Regions from separate parts of the Streptomyces sp. NPDC006458 genome, predicted to be linked through region 1. Evidence: riboswitches for the same ligand, from Rfam matches in the RefSeq annotation. Region 1 holds a riboswitch; the other holds the start of a gene.
The links. Region 1 has a riboswitch for glycine ahead of gcvT (glycine cleavage system aminomethyltransferase GcvT). Riboswitches for the same ligand answer to the same signal wherever they lie in the genome.
Positions count from the first base shown of each region.

Region 2: another riboswitch for glycine. It lies ahead of gcvP (aminomethyl-transferring glycine dehydrogenase); the one in region 1 lies ahead of gcvT (glycine cleavage system aminomethyltransferase GcvT).

Region 1 is NZ_JBEXPR010000033.1:32,235-41,004, forward strand. It holds gene glyA (serine hydroxymethyltransferase) at 1-336, opposite strand, end outside; gene gcvH (glycine cleavage system protein GcvH) at 345-722, opposite strand; gene gcvT (glycine cleavage system aminomethyltransferase GcvT) at 832-1,950, opposite strand; glycine riboswitch at 2,126-2,219, opposite strand; gene ABZZ79_RS33215 (AAA family ATPase) at 2,392-3,066, shown strand; gene ABZZ79_RS33220 (enhanced serine sensitivity protein SseB) at 3,253-4,014, shown strand; gene ABZZ79_RS33225 (enhanced serine sensitivity protein SseB C-terminal domain-containing protein) at 4,109-4,900, shown strand; gene ABZZ79_RS33230 (ABC transporter permease) at 5,567-6,565, shown strand; gene ABZZ79_RS33235 (ABC transporter substrate-binding protein) at 6,604-8,379, shown strand; gene ABZZ79_RS33240 (ABC transporter permease) at 8,449-8,770, shown strand, end outside.
Region 2 is NZ_JBEXPR010000012.1:4,789-13,558, forward strand. It holds gene ABZZ79_RS17765 (small basic family protein) at 1-30, shown strand, start outside; gene ABZZ79_RS17770 (DUF881 domain-containing protein) at 36-866, shown strand; gene ABZZ79_RS17775 (FHA domain-containing protein) at 928-1,890, shown strand; gene ABZZ79_RS17780 (MerR family transcriptional regulator) at 1,933-2,670, shown strand; gene ABZZ79_RS17785 (bifunctional nuclease family protein) at 2,925-3,398, shown strand; gene ABZZ79_RS17790 (MerR family transcriptional regulator) at 3,656-4,336, shown strand; gene ABZZ79_RS17795 (DNA polymerase IV) at 4,440-5,801, shown strand; gene ABZZ79_RS17800 (PRC-barrel domain-containing protein) at 6,244-6,618, opposite strand; glycine riboswitch at 6,733-6,828, shown strand; gene gcvP (aminomethyl-transferring glycine dehydrogenase) at 7,005-8,770, shown strand, end outside.

The DNA of each region.
Region 1 (8,770 bases):
GGGCTGGGCCAGCGCGAACAGCGCGGCCTGGTTCGCGGAGGCGCCGGAGTGGGGCTGCACATTGGCGTACTCGGCGCCGAACAGCTCCTTGATCCGGTCGATCGCGATCTGCTCGGTGACGTCGACGTGCTCGCAGCCGCCGTAGTAGCGGCGGCCCGGGTAGCCCTCGGCGTACTTGTTGGTCAGCACCGAGCCCTGCGCCTCCATGACGGCGAGCGGAGCGAAGTTCTCCGACGCGATCATCTCGAGCGTGGACTGCTGACGCACCAGCTCGGCGTCGACCGCCGCGGCGACCTCCGGGTCGAGCTCGTGCAGGGGAGTGTTCAGAACGGACATGGGACTCCTCAGCCGGCGATGAAGGCGGAGTACTCGTCGGAGGAGAGCAGGTTCTTCTGCTCGCCCGCGACACGGACCTTGAACAGCCAGCCGCCCTCGAACGGGGCGGAGTTCACCAGCGCCGGGTCGTCCACGACGTCCTGGTTGACCGCCGTGACCTCACCGCTGACCGGCGAGTAGAGCTCGCTGACCGACTTGGTGGACTCCAGCTCGCCGCAGGTCCGGCCCGCGGTCACCGTGTCACCGACCTCCGGGAGCTGGACGTAGACGACGTCGCCGAGGGCGTTCGCCGCGTGCTCCGTGATGCCGACCGTCGACACGCCGTCCTCGGCGGCCGACAGCCACTCGTGCTCCTTGCTGTAGCGCAGCTTCTGGGGGTTGCTCATGGCCTGAATTCTCCTGTAGGCGAGATGATGCTGATGCAGGGGGACCACCGGGGGCGCGCGTGAGCAGCGCGAACGTGCCCGACGCCACCGCGGCGGTGCTAGGAAACTGTCACTTCTGACGCTTGTAGAAGGGCAGCGTCACGATCTCGTACGGCTCGTGGCTGCCCCGGATGTCCACACCGACACCTTCGGTGCCCGGCGCCGCGTGCGCCGCGTCGACGTACGCCATGGCGATCGGCTTGCCCAGGGTGGGGGAGGGGGCGCCGGAGGTGACCTCCCCGATCACCTCGCCGCCCGCGACCACGGCGAACCCGGCGCGCGGCACCCGGCGGCCCTCGGCGACCAGACCGACCAGCACACGCGGCGGGTTCTGCTCCGCGCGGGCGGCGGCCTCGGCCAGCGCCTCGCGGCCGACGAAGTCGCCCTCCTTCTCGAACTTGACCACGCGGCCGAGCCCGGCGTCGAAGGGGGTGAGCGACGTGGTCAGCTCGTGCCCGTACAGCGGCATGCCCGCCTCCAGGCGCAGCGTGTCCCGGCAGGACAGACCGCACGGGATCAGACCGACGCCCTCGCCCGCCTCGGTCAGCGCCTGCCACAGCCGCACGGCGTGCTCCGGCTTCACGAACAGCTCGAAGCCGTCCTCGCCGGTGTAGCCGGTGCGCGCGATCAGCGCCGGGACGCCCGCGACCGTGCCGGGCAGACCGGCGTAGTACTTCAGGCCGTCCAGGTCGGCGTCCGTCAGCGACTTCAGGATGCCTGGGGACTCCGGGCCCTGGACGGCGATCAGCGCGTACGCGTCACGGTCGTCGCGGACCTCGGCGTCGAAGCCGTCCGCGCGCTCGGTCAGCGCGTCCAGCACCACCTGAGCGTTGGAGGCATTGGCGACGACCATGTACTCGGTCTCGCCCAGCCGGTAGACGATCAGGTCGTCCAGGATGCCGCCGTCGGCCCGGCAGATCATGGTGTAGCGGGCCCGGCCGACACCCACCGCGGCGATGTTGCCGACGAGCGCGTGGTTCAGCAGAGCCGCGGCCTGAGGGCCGGTGACGGTGATCTCGCCCATGTGCGAGAGGTCGAAGAGCCCGGCCCTGGTGCGCACGGCGTTGTGCTCGTCGCGTTCGGAGCCGTAGCGCAGCGGCATGTCCCAGCCGGCGAAATCGGTCATCGTCGCGCCCAGCGAGCGATGCAGGGCGTCGAGCGCGGTAAGCCGGAGTTCGGTACTGCTCATCGGTCGGTCGTCTCCCAAGTACACGACAGGCGAGGTCATTCCTCCCCATCTGTCATCGGAACCTGAGAGGTTCGCCATGACCGTCCGTACACATACGTACAACGACGCAGGGGAAGGACATGGCTTGCACCTTGGGTGGGACCACTGCTGGCAGCGGCCCGCTTTTCAGATGTGCCTCGCCCGCGCGGTAACGGGGCCTGAGAGATTCAAGGGAGGGACTTGCTCCTTCGGCGCCCCAGTCGGACTGGGGACTCTCCCGCGCGGATTCAAACGGCCGGTATGCAGTTGGCGAGCCCATCATTGCACGCATCGGCCGAGCACGGCAGGCCGCATCTGTAACCGGGCTGTGGCAGTACGCACGCGAAATCCGGAGGCGTACCGCATTACCGTCTCTTTACACTCGATGGGCAAGGGTCTCGTGACCCGCCCCAGGGGAGGACGATCACGGTGGACAGGACCACGCCGTACGCCACGAGCCAGGCCCTCGCGCTGCCCGCACAGCACGGCGCCCCGGCCCGGGACGCCTGCCCCGCACACTCCGCGCCCGTCGTCCGCGACCTGCGCGAGCGCTCCGGCCGCAGCCCGCGCGCCCTGCACTTCGGCCCCGCCGACCTCGTCGTGATCACCGGGCTGCCCGGCAGCGGCAAGTCCACCCTCATGCGGCGCACCGTGCCCGGCGCCCGCATCGACTCCCAGGACACCCGCGACCGCTTCGACGCCCGCGCACCCCGCTTCCTGCCGTACGCCGTCTACCGCCCGCTCGTCCGCCTCGCCCACTACGCCGGACTGCACCGCGCCCTGCGCACCGGCGGGGGCGTCGTCGTGCACGACTGCGGCACCCAGGCCTGGGTGCGCGGCTGGCTGTCCCGGGCGGCCCGCCGCCGCGGCGGCACCCTGCATCTGCTGCTCCTCGACGTCACCCCCGAGCAGGCCCTGGCCGGCCAGCGCGAGCGCGGCCGCGGTGTCTCGCGCTACGCCTTCCGCCGCCACCGCGGCGCCGCCGCGCGCCTGCTGCGCCGTGTCGAGCGCGGCGAACTGCCCGGCGGCTGCGGCTCGGCCGTCCTCCTCGACCGGGACGCGGCGGACGCCCTGCGCCGGATCCGCTTCACGGGCTGACAAACCGGCTTCACGGGCCGGCACACCGGCTTCACGGGCCGGGAGGCGGGCTTCAAGGGCCGGCACACCGGCTTCACGGGCCGGGAGGCCGCCTCTGCTGCCCGGCCCTGCGCGTCGACAGGCGGGCCGCCCGTACGGGTTAGCCTTCTCAGCCACAGCAGGTTCACGGCAGGCGGTAGGCAGCAGATGGACTTCCCGGCGCAGGCGCACCCCCATCCGCACGGCGGATGGCCCGGCAACGAACTGGAGGAGGTGCTCTCCGCCTCCCTCGGCGTACCGTCGGCCGGCGCCCGCGTCGTCGAGGTCCTCGGCCGCAGCTTCGTCTGGGTGCCGCTGCCGGCCGGCGGCGGCCCGGACAGCGGAGAGCTCGACCTGCCCACCCTGGAGATCGAGGGCCAGGCCTACGTCCCGGTCTTCTCCTCCGAGGAGCAGTTCCGCCTGGGCGCGGGCCCGCACATGTCCTACGCCGTCGCCCCCGCCGTGGAGTTCGCCCGCGGCCTGCCCCCGCAGGCCGGCATCGCCCTGAACCCCGGCGGCGTGGTCGGCGTCCCGCTCCCGCCGGCCGCCGTCGCCGAGCTCTGCCGGTCCGGCCGCACCCCGCTGGACGGCCCGGCCGGCGGCGGCCGCGTCCGTCTGTACGAACCCGACTGGCAGGACGACCCCGTCGACTTCCTCGCCGCCGCCTCCGCCGAGTTCGACGCCACCGGCGTCGTCCGCACGGCCCGCCGCTGCCTGGCCGCGATCGAGACGGCCGACCCGGCGCTGTTCGTCGGCGTCGAACTCGCCCGGCTGGAGGGCGACCTGCTCGCCGCGCCCACCGAGGCCCTGGGCCGGGCCCTGGCCCAGGCCCCCGTCCCGTGGCCGGTGAACCTGGTCCTGCTGGACGTGGCGCAGGACCCGGTGGCGGACTGGATGCGGCAGAAGGTGCGCCCGTTCTTCCAGAAGTAGGAGATCACAGACCACCGAGCTCTCTCCCGGTCCTCCCCCCGGACGACATAACCTGGTTTCATAACCCGGTCAGAGGAAGAAGGGGCGTAACACAGTGAGCGCGAGCGGCACCGCCGCGACCGGCACGGTCGAGCACACGCTGCGCCAGGTCACCCCGGGGCGTTACGACGCCTACGAGGCGCTCCTGCGTGCCCTCGCGACCCCCGTCTCCGGCCAGGTCTGGATGCTGCTCTGGCACGGCCAGGCCGGTTCCCCGGACGCCCAGTACGGCACCATGCAGGTCGAAGGCCACTCCTACGCCCCCTGCGTGACCTCCGCCCAGGAGCTGTCGGCCAGCGGCTGGAACCGCAGCTACGAGGTCGTCGACGCCCTCGACGTCGCCCGCACCCTCTACCCCGACCACCACGGCCTCTGGCTCAACCCGCACGCCCCCGGCGGTGGCGTCGGCGTGCCCTGGCTCGATCTGCGCCGGATCGCGGCGGGCCTGGACCGCCAGCCGGCCGGCCCGCTGCGGCTGGCCGAACCCGGCATCGAGATCCCGCAGTTCTACGCCCTCCTCGCGCAGAACGCCCATCGCACCCCGGCCGTGCGCACCCTGCGCCGCGCCTGGGTGCAGCCCGCGTTCGGCGCCCCGTACCTCGCCATCGGCCTGGACGTGTACGAGGCCTCGCCGCCGGCCGTGGACTCGGTGCGCGCGATGATGCACCAGTCCATCGGTGCCGTACCGGACGGGCTGCCCGTCTCGACGGTGGCGATGTCCGACGAGTACTGCCCGGTCGCGATGTGGATGCGGGCCAACGCGCGCCCGTTCTACGACCGTGAGGCCCACGCGGTGCCGGCCCCGTCCGCGGGCTACGGATACCCTCCGGCGCACGGCACGTACTGAGCAGGGCCGTACTCCCGCTGATCGGCGTACCCTCCGTCAGCAACCGGCCTGACGATTGCCGTTGCCGTTGCCGTTGCCGTTGCCAACGCCTGAAGCATTCCTCTTGAGTTCCTTCTCGCCCAGTCTCGGTCCGCCGGGCCCGGCCGGGTGACAGCGCATCACGGAGCTGATGCCGGAAGGAACAGCTGCTTGACGTACGCCCGGTCGGGGTTTCCGGCTTGCGGGCCGCAGCAGCCGGAGCTCAGGGCGACTCTCAAGTTTGCAAGGGCGACCCTCAAGTGTCGTGCGCGCCCCACGCGTGTCTGAGGCGCGCTGCGACTGCGACGGCGGCTGCGACGGCGGCTGCGCCGCTCCGCAGGAGGCGGGCGCTGCCCGGTGTCGGTGCGCACAACTCGGTGTTCACTGTTCGGATAACGGATTCCCTAGCGTGGCATCACAGTTAGGCATATTTTCTGCGGCAGATCTGGCGGGTGATCGCCAAGGCGTTGAAGACTCGCCTGTCAGGTGCAGGCCGTGCCGGTTCGCGAGCGAATACCCGTCCGCGCGTCGACCCGGTGCACGAGCCGGATCACCTACGGCCATCGCACCGCAGGCAGGAACATCACACGCCGAACAACGGCGGAGGAGTGGGCCGAACACCACCGGCCGAGAAGGGGTAGGGCACTTGTGACCGCACCGATCGAGACCACCGGGGCGGCATCCGAGGCACAGCCGGAAGCTGTGCTCGTCGGCGCCGACAAGGGGCAGATCGAGGGCCGCTCCCTTGGGCAGATCGCCTGGACCCGGTTCAAAAGGGACAAGGTCGCCGTCGCCGGCGGCGTCATCGTCATCCTGCTGGTGCTTCTCGCGGTCCTGTCCCGTCCCATCCAGGCCTTGTTCGGTCTCGACCCCAACGCCTTCAACCAGGACCTGATCGACCCCAACACCTCGCTGCCCACCGGGGGCTTCGGCGGAATGAGCGCGGACCACCCGCTGGGCGTCGAGCCCAAGTTCGGGCGGGACATCGCCACCCGCATCCTGGAGGGCTCCTGGGTGTCGCTGGTCGTCGCCTTCGGCGCCACGATCCTGTCCAACACGATCGGCACGGTCCTCGGCGTGGTGGCCGGCTACTACGGGGGGCGGGTGGACACGATCATCAGCCGTCTGATGGACACCTTCCTCGCTTTCCCGCTGCTGCTGTTCGCCATCGCCATCGCCGCGACCCTGCAGGGCGGTGCCTTCGGCCTGGAGGGTCTGCCGCTGCACATCTGCGTGCTGATCTTCGTCATCGGCTTCTTCAACTGGCCCTATCTGGGCCGTATCGTCCGCGGTCAGACCCTGGCCCTGAGAGAGCGTGAGTTCGTCGACGCCTCCCGGGGCCTGGGTGCCAAGGGGCCGTACATCCTCTTCCGGGAGCTGCTCCCGAACCTGGTCGGCCCGATCATCGTCTACTCGACGCTGCTCATCCCGACGAACATTCTCTTCGAGGCCAGCCTGAGCTTCCTCGGCGTCGGCATCCAGCCCCCGCAGGCGTCCTGGGGCGGCATGCTCAGCGAGGCGGTCAACTACTACGAAGTCGACCCGCAGTTCATGATCGTGCCCGGCCTCGCCATCTTCGTCACCGTCCTGGCGTTCAACCTGCTCGGCGACGGACTCCGTGATGCTCTCGACCCGCGCAGCCGCTGACCTGCGGACGCGCTGAGAGCACATCAAGTTTTCCAACAATGGAGGGGAAGCAGACCATCATGCGAAGGTCAGCGCTGGCCGCGGTGGCGGCAATCGGTAGCGTGAGCCTGGTGCTCGCGGGTTGTAGCAAGGCCGATGACGACAAGGACAACGGCGACAAGAGCAAGGGCGCCGGGGCCAACGCGGCGACGACGGGCGTCGTCAACGCCTCCACCCAGACGGGTGGCACGGTCACGTACGAGTACTCGGACGTCCCGGACTCCTTCGACCCCGGCAACACGTACTACGCCTACATGTACAACTTCAGCCGGCTGTACGCCCGTCCGCTGATGACCTTCAATCCCGCCCCGGGCGAGAAGGGCAACGAGCTGGTCCCGGACCTCGCGGCCGGTCCCGGTGTGCCCGGCGACGGCGGCAAGACCTGGACCTACAAGCTGCGTCCGGGCCTGAAGTACGAAGACGGCACGCCGATCACGGCCAAGGACGTGAAGTACGCCGTCGAGCGTTCCAACTTCGCGCGTGACGTGCTCTCCCTCGGGCCGAACTACTTCCAGCAGTTCCTCGTCGGCGGCGACAAGTACAAGGGCCCGTACAAGGACAAGAACGCCAAGGGCCTGGCGTCGATCGAGACCCCGGACGACACCACGGTCGTCTTCCACCTCAACCGCGCGTTCCAGGAGTTCGACTACCTGGTCGCCACGCCGCAGACGGCTCCGGTTCCGCAGGCCAAGGACACCGGCGTCGACTACGTCAAGAAGATCGTGTCCTCGGGCTCCTACAAGTTCGAGAGCTACGAGGAGGGCAAGCAGGTCGTCCTCGTCCGCAACGAGAACTGGGACGCGAAGACCGACCCGCTGCGCAAGCAGTACCCGGACAAGATCGTCATCAAGCTGAAGGTCAACGCCGAGACCATCGACCAGGACGTCATGGCGGGCGCCGCCATCGACCTCGGCGGTACCGGTGTCCAGGCCGCGACGCAGGCGAAGGTCGTCAACAGCTCCGACCTGAAGGCCAGCACCGACAACACCTACGGTGGCCGACTGGTCTACCTGGCGATCAACACCAAGGTCGCGCCGTTCGACAACATCGAGTGCCGTAAGGCCGTGCAGTACGCGATCGACAAGGTCTCGGTGCAGACGGCCGAGGGCGGCCCGATCCGCGGCGACATCGCCACCACCGTGCTGCCGCCGGACATCCCGGGCTTCGAGAAGTCCGACGTCTACGCCACCGACGGCAACAAGGGCGACGTGGCCAAGGCCCAGGAGCACCTGAAGGCCTGCGGGAAGACGACGATCAGCACCAACATCTCCGCGCGCAGCGACCGGCCGCAGGAGATCGACGCGGCCACCGCGATCATCGACTCGCTGAAGAAGGCCGGCATCAACGCCAGTCTGAAGCAGTACCCGTCGGGCAAGTACTTCACCGACGCGGTGGGTGTGCCGGCGTTCAACAAGAAGCAGAACATCGGTCTGCACATGATGCAGTGGGGTTCCGACTGGCCGTCCGGCTACGGCTTCCTGCAGCAGATCCTGCACGGTGACGCGATCGGTGAGTCCGGAAACACCAACCTGTCGCAGCTCGACAACGCGGACGTCAACTCGCTGCTGGAGAAGGCGATCGGCACCGAGGACGGCGCCGAGCGCAACAGCCTCTACACGCAGATCGACAAGAAGACGATGGAGGAGGCGGCCCTCGTCCCGCTGACCTACTTCAAGGTCCTGCTGTACCGCCCGTCCAACTTCACCAACCTCACCTCGACGGCGGCCTTCAGCGGTCAGTACGACTACCTCAACATCGGCACGACCAAGAAGTAGCCCCGGAAGGCAGGTGAAGGCATTGGTGCCCGCGGGCTCAGCTGCCCGCGGGCACCAGCGCCGGTCCCCGTGATCTCGTATATCCTCCGCCGGACCATCGCGGCAGTGATCCTGCTGCTGGTCGTCACCGCGGTCACCTTCGCCATCTTCTTCCTGCTGCCGCGGCTCGCCGGCCAGACCGTCGACCAGCTGGCCCAGCAGTACATCGGGAAGAACCCCTCGGCCGCGGACATCGCCGCGGTCAAGCACAACCTCGGACTGGACCAGCCCGTTCACGTCCAGTTCTGGCATTTCATCAAGGGGATCGTGTCGGGCGCCACGTACGACCTCGGCCCGAGCACCGCGCACTGTGACGCGCCCTGCTTCGGCTACTCCTTCAAGACGCACGTCG
Region 2 (8,770 bases), on a different contig from region 1:
GCGATCCGCCGTCACGTGTTCCGGGCGTGAGGCCGATGAGCAACCAGGACGAGACCGCCGAGAACCGGCTGCGCAAGGAACTGCCCGAAGAGGTGCCCGCGGCGCCTCCCGTCGCGCCTGCCGAGGAGCCGTCGGAGCCCGTGCTCACGGGTCGCCGGCGGTTGGTCCAGGGCCTGTGGCCGCCGCGGGTCAGCCGGGCCCAACTCATCGTCGCCCTGCTCTTGTTCGGCCTGGGCTTCGGCCTCGCCGTGCAGGTCGCGTCCAACAGCGACGACGGCACGGCTCTGCGTGGGGCACGCCAGGAAGATCTTGTGCGCATCCTCGATGAACTGGATGACCGTACTCAGCGTCTTGAGGACGAGAAGCAGGGTCTCGAAAAGCAGCGGGACGAGCTGGAGAACAGCTCCGACCAGGCGGAGGAGGCCCGCAGGCAGACGATCGAGAAGGAGAGGCAACTCGGCATCCTGGCGGGCACGGTCGCCGCTCAGGGGCCCGGTATCACGATGACGATCGACGACACCAAGGGCACCGTCGAGGCCGACATGCTGCTCGACGCCATCCAGGAGCTGCGCGCGGCCGGTGCCGAGGCGATCCAGGTCAACGGCGTCCGGGTGGTGGCCGGGACGTACTTCACGGACTCCGACAACTCCGTGAGCGTCGACGGGAACAAGATCAACGCGCCCTATCGTTTCCAGGTCATCGGCAAGCCTCAGGATCTCGAACCGGCACTCAACATCCCAGGAGGCGTGGTGCAGACGCTGGAGAAGGAGCAGGCCACCGTTACGGTTGAGCGGTCGGACAAGATCATCGTGGACGCCTTGCGGCCTGCGAAGCAGCCTGACTACGCTCGGTCGTCCTCCCAGTGAACCGGGGGTGCATGGGGGACGTCCGTCGAGGGCAAGAGGTTGCGGGGGGTCGCCGCACCGAATGGGTGGTGCGTGGTGGAAACTGTCTGGTGGCTACGGACGTTGTCATGATGTCCGGCTCGGTCAGAGTGTGCAGTCAGGGTTCGTCCTGCCCCACGGGCGGGTCTGTTTCGGTCAAGGGGAATCGCCCGTGAAGTTGTTTGCGAAGTTGTTCGGCAAGAGCGCGCGAGAGGGCCGCGACAACAGCGCCACCGCTCGTCATCGCGCACAGCCCGACGCCGAAGGTCAGCGCCCGCTGTTCCGTGACCAGGTCTCTGGTCCGGGCGGTGACATTTCCGGCGTCCCGGGCGCGCCGTCGGTTGACCCTGCCCAGGCGGGCGGCATAGGTTTCGGCCAACCGTCGACCTCAGGTGCGGGTGGCGGATTCCCCGCCGACCCGTACGCGTCCAACGCCCCGGCGGGGCAGCCGCGGCAGGAGGATCCGTCCATGTCGGCCCTGGTGTGTCAGAGGTGCGGTAACCGCAACGCGGAGAACAGCCGCTTCTGCTCCAACTGCGGTGCTCCGCTGCGGGCCGGTGCGGCCCCGGAGCGTCCCTCCGAGACGACGTCCACGATCTCCATCAGCGGGCTGGAGGCCTACGACGCCGAGGTGACCGGCCAGACGCAGATCCCGGCGCTGTCGCCCGAGGCGCAGGCCGCTGTCGACGCGCTGCCGCTGGGCTCGGCGCTGCTGGTCGTACGCCGTGGTCCGAACTCGGGCAGCCGCTTCCTGCTGGACGGCGAGCTCACCACGGCCGGCCGTCACCCGCAGAGCGACATCTTCCTGGACGACGTGACGGTCTCGCGCCGCCACGTGGAGTTCCGGCGCAGTCCCGATGGCTCGTTCACCGTGGCCGACGTGGGCAGCCTGAACGGCACGTACGTCAACCGTGAGCGGATCGACCAGGTCGGCCTGCACAACGGTGACGAGGTGCAGATCGGCAAGTACCGGCTCGTCTTCTACGCGAGCCGCCAGGGCATCTGACCCGCCCCGGACAAAGGTCCGGGGGACCCCCAGGGAAGGTCCATGCTTCAAACACCGAGCGGCGGTGCCGGGAGTGGCACCGCCGCGGCGGACAGTGGACTGATGAGCATCGGCACGGTGCTGAACGTGCTGCGCGAGGAGTTCCCCGAAGTCACGATCTCCAAGATCCGTTTCCTGGAATCGGAAGGGCTCATCGAACCGCAGCGCACCCCTTCGGGGTACCGCAAGTTCAGTGCGAGTGACATCGAGCGTCTCGGCCATGTGCTGCGGATGCAGCGGGACCACTATCTGCCGCTCAAGGTGATCCGCGAGTATCTCGACGCCGTGGCGCGTGGCGAGGATGTGCGGCTTCCGGCCGTCGGCCGCCAGCGGGACGGCGAGGCCCTGCCGGAGGCGGCAGAGGGGCCCACGGCGGCCCGGATCGGGCGGGCGGAACTGCTCGCCGCGGCCGGGATCGAGGAGTCCGAGCTGGTGGAGTGGGAGTCCTACGGACTGATCGCACCACTGCCGGAAGGGGTGTACGACGCCGAGACGGTCACCGTGGCGACCCTGGTGGGCGAGCTGGGGCGGTTCGGTATCGAGCCGCGGCACCTTCGGGTGATGAAGGCGGCCGCCGACCGTGAGGCCGGGCTGGTGGACCAGGTGGTGGCCCCGCTCAGACGACATCGCAATCCGCAGACCAGGGCGCATGCGGAGGCCCGAACGAAGGAGCTCGCCGGGCTCACGGTGAAGTTGCACTCGGCGCTGGTGCAGACGGCGCTCGGGGTGCGGCTGCCCTGAGGTCGGGGCCGGTGGTGACCGGATCGGGTGCGGGTCCCTGGTGCGGTCGGTGACGGGATCGGGCGGCGGTCCGCGGTTCTGGTCGGTGACCGGAGACCGGAAGCGGGTTTCCCGTCCCGGTCGGAGAGTGGGGCGGTTCCCGGGCTGGTCGGTGGCCGGATCGGTCGCGCTCGCGGGTCCGACTCCCCACAGGATCAGTCTCCTCTGTCGGGCCCGACTACCCAAACGTCCCGGGCACGGCCTAGGGTTGCTGTGTGAACGAGCTCGATGTCGTAGGTGTCCGGGTCGAAATGCCCTCCAACCAACCGATCGTGCTCCTGCGCGAAGTGGGAGGCGACCGCTACCTCCCCATCTGGATCGGGCCGGGGGAGGCGACGGCCATCGCTTTCGCGCAGCAGGGCATGGCCCCCGCACGGCCGCTCACTCACGACCTGTTCAAGGACGTGCTGGAGGCCGTCGGCCAGGAGCTCACCGAAGTGCGCATCACGGACCTGCGTGAAGGCGTCTTCTACGCCGAGCTGGTCTTCGCCAGCGGGGTCGAGGTGAGCGCCAGGCCGTCCGATGCCATAGCGCTGGCGCTGCGCACCGGCACGCCGATCTACGGCAGTGACGGGGTGCTGGACGACGCGGGTATCGCGATCCCGGACGAGCAGGAGGACGAGGTGGAGAAGTTCCGCGAGTTCCTCGACCAGATCTCGCCCGAGGACTTCGGCACCAGCAGCCAGTGAGCCGCGGCCGGGCCGGACGGAGGGGATCAGCGGCCTCGCCGGACGGTGTGTGGGCGACGTCGCCGCGGCTTGTGCCAGCGGCGATTGAGAGCGTCCTGCGGTCCCCCGCGAGTGCATTCGGCTAGCCTTTCCCCGCGGTGGAGCAGGGGAAACCACTCCTGGGGTGATTATCACTCGGCGTGCCGAGTGTGGCGATCGTTGACGCACCCTTGGTGACTGCCTACCGTCGAGAGGGCAGGTCAAGGACGGAGGTCGGCGTGAGAAGCAGCGGCGACGGTACGGCTGGGGGTGCCCCCGGACGCGGTCTGGGGGAGAGCGGCCCGTACCCTCCCCAGGGCTCTCGGCTGCACTCCAGCCGCGGATATCCCGATCATGGCAGCGCGCCCGATCATTCCGCCCAGCGGCCCACGGCCGTGCCCGGCGGTGGGGTGGCGCAGGGGGCGGCGGAGGAGGTCGGCTACCGGGGGCCGACGGCCTGTGCGGCCGCCGGCATCACCTACCGCCAACTGGACTACTGGGCGCGCACCGGGCTGGTCGAGCCCAGCGTGCGACCCGCGTACGGGTCGGGGACGCAGCGGCTGTACAGCTTCAGGGACGTCGTCGTCCTGAAGATCGTCAAGCGTTTCCTGGACACCGGGGTGTCGCTGCAGAACATCCGCAGTGCCGTCCAGCACCTGCGTGAGCGCGGGTTCCGCGATCTGGAGCGCATGACGCTGATGAGCGACGGCGCCACCGTCTACGAGTGCACCTCGCCCGACGAGGTGCACGCCCTGCTGCAGGGCGGTCAGGGCGTTTTCGGGATCGCCGTGGGTGTGGTCTGGCGGGACGTCGAGAGCGCGTTGTCGCAGCTGCACGGGGAGCGCATCGACACCGGGGAGACGCTCGTCGGCCACAACCCGACGGACGAGCTGGCCCGGCGGCGCAACAAGGCGGTCTGAGGCGGTCGAGGGGCTACCGGAACGCCGAGTTCCGGCAGCCCGCGAGTGAGATTCTCCGCCGTGCGTCCGGGCATTGTCAGTGGCGTGGTGCAGCATCGGAGATGTGAGAACCGCGCCCACGATCCTGCATCTCGACATGGATGCCTTCTTCGCCTCGGTGGAGCAGGCGTCCAAGCCGAGCCTGCGCGGGAAGGCCGTGGTCGTGGGCGGGCTCGGGCCGCGCGGGGTGGTGGCGACCTGCTCGTACGAGGCCCGGGTGTTCGGGGTGCACTCCGCGATGCCGATGGCTCAGGCGCGGCGGCTGGCGCCCAACGCCGCGTATCTGGTGCCGAGGTTCGGGCTGTACCGGGCGGTCAGCGAGCAGGTGATGGCGCTGCTGCGGGCGCTGTCGCCGCTGGTGGAGCCGCTGAGCCTGGACGAGGCGTTCGTGGACCTGGAGGCCGGGGAGGCGGCCTGGGACGCCGGGTCGGCGCGGCTGGCGGGGGTCAGGCTGCGCGCGGACATACGGACCGTCACGGGGCTCACGGGCTCGGTCGGGCTGGCCGCCTCCAAGATGCTGGCGAAGATCGCCTCCGAGCAGGCCAAGCCGGACGGGCTGGTGCTGATCGAGCCGGGGACCGAGCGGGCGCTGCTCGGACCGATGACGGTACGGACCCTGCCGGGAGTGGGGCCGGCGACGGGCGACCATCTGAGACGGGCGGGCATCCACACGGTCGAGGAGCTCGCCGAGGCGGGCGAGGACGAGCTGGTGCGGCTGGTCGGGAAGGCGCACGGGCAGGCCCTCTACGCGATGGCGCTCGCGCGCGACGAGCGGTCCGTGGTGGCCGAGCGGGAGACCAAGTCGGTGTCCGTCGAGGACACCTACGACGTGGACATCCACGATCGGGTGCGGGTCGGGCTGGAGGTGCAGCGGCTGGCCGACCGCTGTGTACGGCGGCTGCGGGGGGCCGGGCTGTCCGGGCGGACGATCCAGCTGAAGGTACGGCGGTACGACTTCTCGACCCTGACCCGGTCCGAGACGCTGCGGGGGCCCACCGACGACCCGGCGGTGGTGCGGGAGGCCGCGCTGCGGCTGCTGGAGGCCGTGGACACCACGGGCGGGGTGCGACTGCTCGGGGTCGGGGTGAGCGGCCTGGCCGACTTCACCCAGGAGGACCTGTTCGCGCAGGCCGCGGGAGAGGCGGAGCAGGCGGCCGAGGAGGAGTCGGGCGAGGAGAGGGCGAAGGAGTCCGAGGAGCCCCAGGGGCGGCGGTGGGCTCCGGGACACGATGTCCGGCACGCCGAGTACGGGCACGGGTGGGTGCAGGGCAGCGGTCTGGGGCGGGTCACGGTGCGGTTCGAGACACCGACGTCGGAGCCGGGGCGGGTGCGGACGTTCAGGGTCGAAGATCCCGAACTCGAAGGGGCGGATCCGTTGCCGTTGGTGCGGGGAGGACCGGTGGTCCCGGGGGCTGCGGCGGTCTAAGGCTGGGCGGGGACGCTTGGCGGCCCGGGCGGAGGGCGGGGTCCTGCCGAGCTGGGCGGAAGGCGTTCGGCGTCCCGTGCGCCTCGGGCGTCGGCCGTGTCGCCTCCCTCCGCGCGACATGGGACCTCGACTGCGGGCCGTACGGGGCTGGTCGCGCAGTTCCCGCGCCCCTGGAGGTCGGCTGCGCACCCGGCAGGAGCGAGGGGAACGCGGCGGCGGCCACCGAACGCTGGCGTATGGCGCGACAGCCTCGTCCGAGGCCGGCCCGTGCGAGTCCGCGTCGCAAGGATCATGGGTCGTCGCCGCACTCAGCCCTGCCGAAAGGCCGCCCCCGCCCTGTCCGTGCGGCGCGAGGGGCAGCCGGGCCGGGCCCACCCATCCCATAGTCGCGCGGGGCGCGGTCCGGGGCGTGCCCGCCGGAGGGCGGCAGGAGGGGGTCGCTTCAGTGGGGCTCCTCCTTGCCCGCCACGTTTCCGAAGTCCCGGTCGGGAAGTGGTGGAGGCGGGGCCACATCCAGGCCGTAGTGGTGGTAGAGCTGGAGTTCCTGTTCGGGGGAGAGATGGCGGCCCACGCCGAAGTCGGGTGCATCCTTGATCAAGGCTCGCTCGAAGGGGACGTGGAGTGTGCCCTCGATCAGTTCGCTGGGCTCCAGGGGGACGAAGGCGTCCCTGGAGAACAGGCCGGTGCGTATGGCCGCCCATTCCGGCACGCCGGTCGCGTCGTCGAGGTACACCTCGTCGATCGTGCCGATCTTCGTGCCGTCGCGGTCGAAAGCCTTGCGGCCGATCAGATTGCGCGGATCGATGTCGGTCTGCACGAGCCCTCCACTTGGTCGGAACTCATCCGTAAGCACTACGAAAGAGCACATTGGTGAGCCCGGCCACTCGAAGGCCCGGAGGCGAACCTCGCTGGTAGGCTTGCAGATGGCTGCTGACCCCGTGCGGGAGAGTCCTCCGGTGATCACCGGAGGCGCCGAAGGAGCAAATCCTCCCCGGAATCTCTCAGGCCCACGTACCGCACGGATGAGGCCACTCTGGAAAGCAGGGCGGGTGTTCACGGCTTCCGCTCTCACCGACGGTGAAAGCCGGGTGCCCTCGGGCCACCCGGTGAAGCTCTCAGGTTGAGATGACAGAGGGGGAGGCCGTCGGGGTACCAGCGCCGTGGTACCCCTCGAAGGTCGCGTCAGACCAGGAGGCCTCCGCAATGACCGCCCAGCGCACGCCGCTCTCCGAGCTCGAACAGGGCATCCCCTTCGAGCAGCGCCACATCGGGCCCGACCAGGAGGCGCGGGCCAAGATGCTCGCGCAGGTCGGCTATGGCTCGCTCGACGAGCTCACCGCCGCCGCGGTACCGGATGTGATCAAGAACGCCGACGCCCTGGACCTGCCGGGCGCGCGTACCGAGGCCGAGGTGCTCGCCGAGCTGCGCTCGCTGGCCGACCGCAACCAGGTCCTCGGCTCGATGATCGGTCTCGGCTACTACGGCACCTTCACGCCGCCGGTGATCCTGCGCAACGTCATGGAGAACCCGGCCTGGTACACCGCGTACACGCCGTACCAGCCGGAGATCTCGCAGGGCCGCCTGGAGGCGCTGCTGAACTTCCAGACCATGGTCGCCGAGCTGACTGGGCTGCCGACCTCCGGCGCCTCCCTGCTCGACGAGGGCACCGCGGCCGCCGAGGCCATGGCGCTGTCCCGGCGCATGGGCAAGAACAAGAAGGGCCTCTTCCTCGTCGACGCGGACGCGCTGCCGCAGACGATCGCCGTGATCGAGACCCGCGCCGAGCCGACCGGTGTCGAGGTCGTCGTCGCCGACCTGGGCGAGGGCATCCCGGCCGAGGTCGCCGGGCGCGAGATCAACGGTGTACTGGTCCAGTACCCGGGTGCCTCCGGTGCCGTCCGGGACATCAAGCCGCTCATCGACCAGGCTCATGAGCTCGGCGCGCTGGTGACCGTCGCCGCCGACCTGCTCGCGCTGACGCTGCTGAAGTCGCCGGGCGAGCTGGGCGCGGACATCGCGGTCGGCACGACGCAGCGCTTCGGTGTGCCGATGGGCTTCGGCGGACCGCACGCCGGCTACATGGCCGTGCACGAGAAGTTCGCGCGCAGCCTGCCCGGCCGGCTCGTGGGCGTGTCCGTGGACGCGGACGGGAACAAGGCGTACCGGCTGGCCCTGCAGACGCGTGAGCAGCACATCCGCCGCGAGAAGGCCACCAGCAACATCTGCACCGCGCAGGTGCTGCTCGCGGTGATGGCCGGCATGTACGCCGTGTACCACGGCCCGGAGGGGCTGAAGGGCATCGCGCGGCGGACCCAGCGCTACGCGACGCTCCTCGCCGCGGGCCTGGCCGACGGTGGTGTCGACGTCGTGCACGGCGCGTTCTTCGACACGGTCACCGCGCGTGTGCCCGGCCGCGCGGCCGAGGTCGTCGCCGCCGCGCGTGTGAACGGCGTCAACCTGCACCTCGTCGACGCCGACCAGGTGTCGCTCTCCTGCGACGAGACGACCACGCGCGACCAGCTCGCGGCGGTCTGGGCGGCCTTCGGGGTCGAGGGCGACGTGGCGGCGCTGGACGCGGCCACCGAGGACGCGCTGCCGGCGGCGCTGCTGCGCACCGACGACTACCTCACCCACCCCGTCTTCCACCAGCACCGCTCCGAGACCGCGATGCTGCGCTACCTGCGCAAGCTCGCCGACCGCGACTACGCGCTGGACCGCGGCATGATCCCGCTGGGCTCCTGCACCATGAAGCTCAACGCGACCACCGAGATGGAGCCGGTCACCTGGCCCGAGTTCGGCCAGCTGCACCCCTTCGCCCCGGAGGAGCAGGCCGAGGGCTACCTCACGCTCATCCACGAGCTGGAGGACCGTCTCGCCGAGGTCACCGGCTACGACAAGGTCAGCCTCCAGCCCAACGCGGGCTCGCAGGGTGAGCTGGCCGGTCTGCTCGCCGTACGCGGGTACCACCG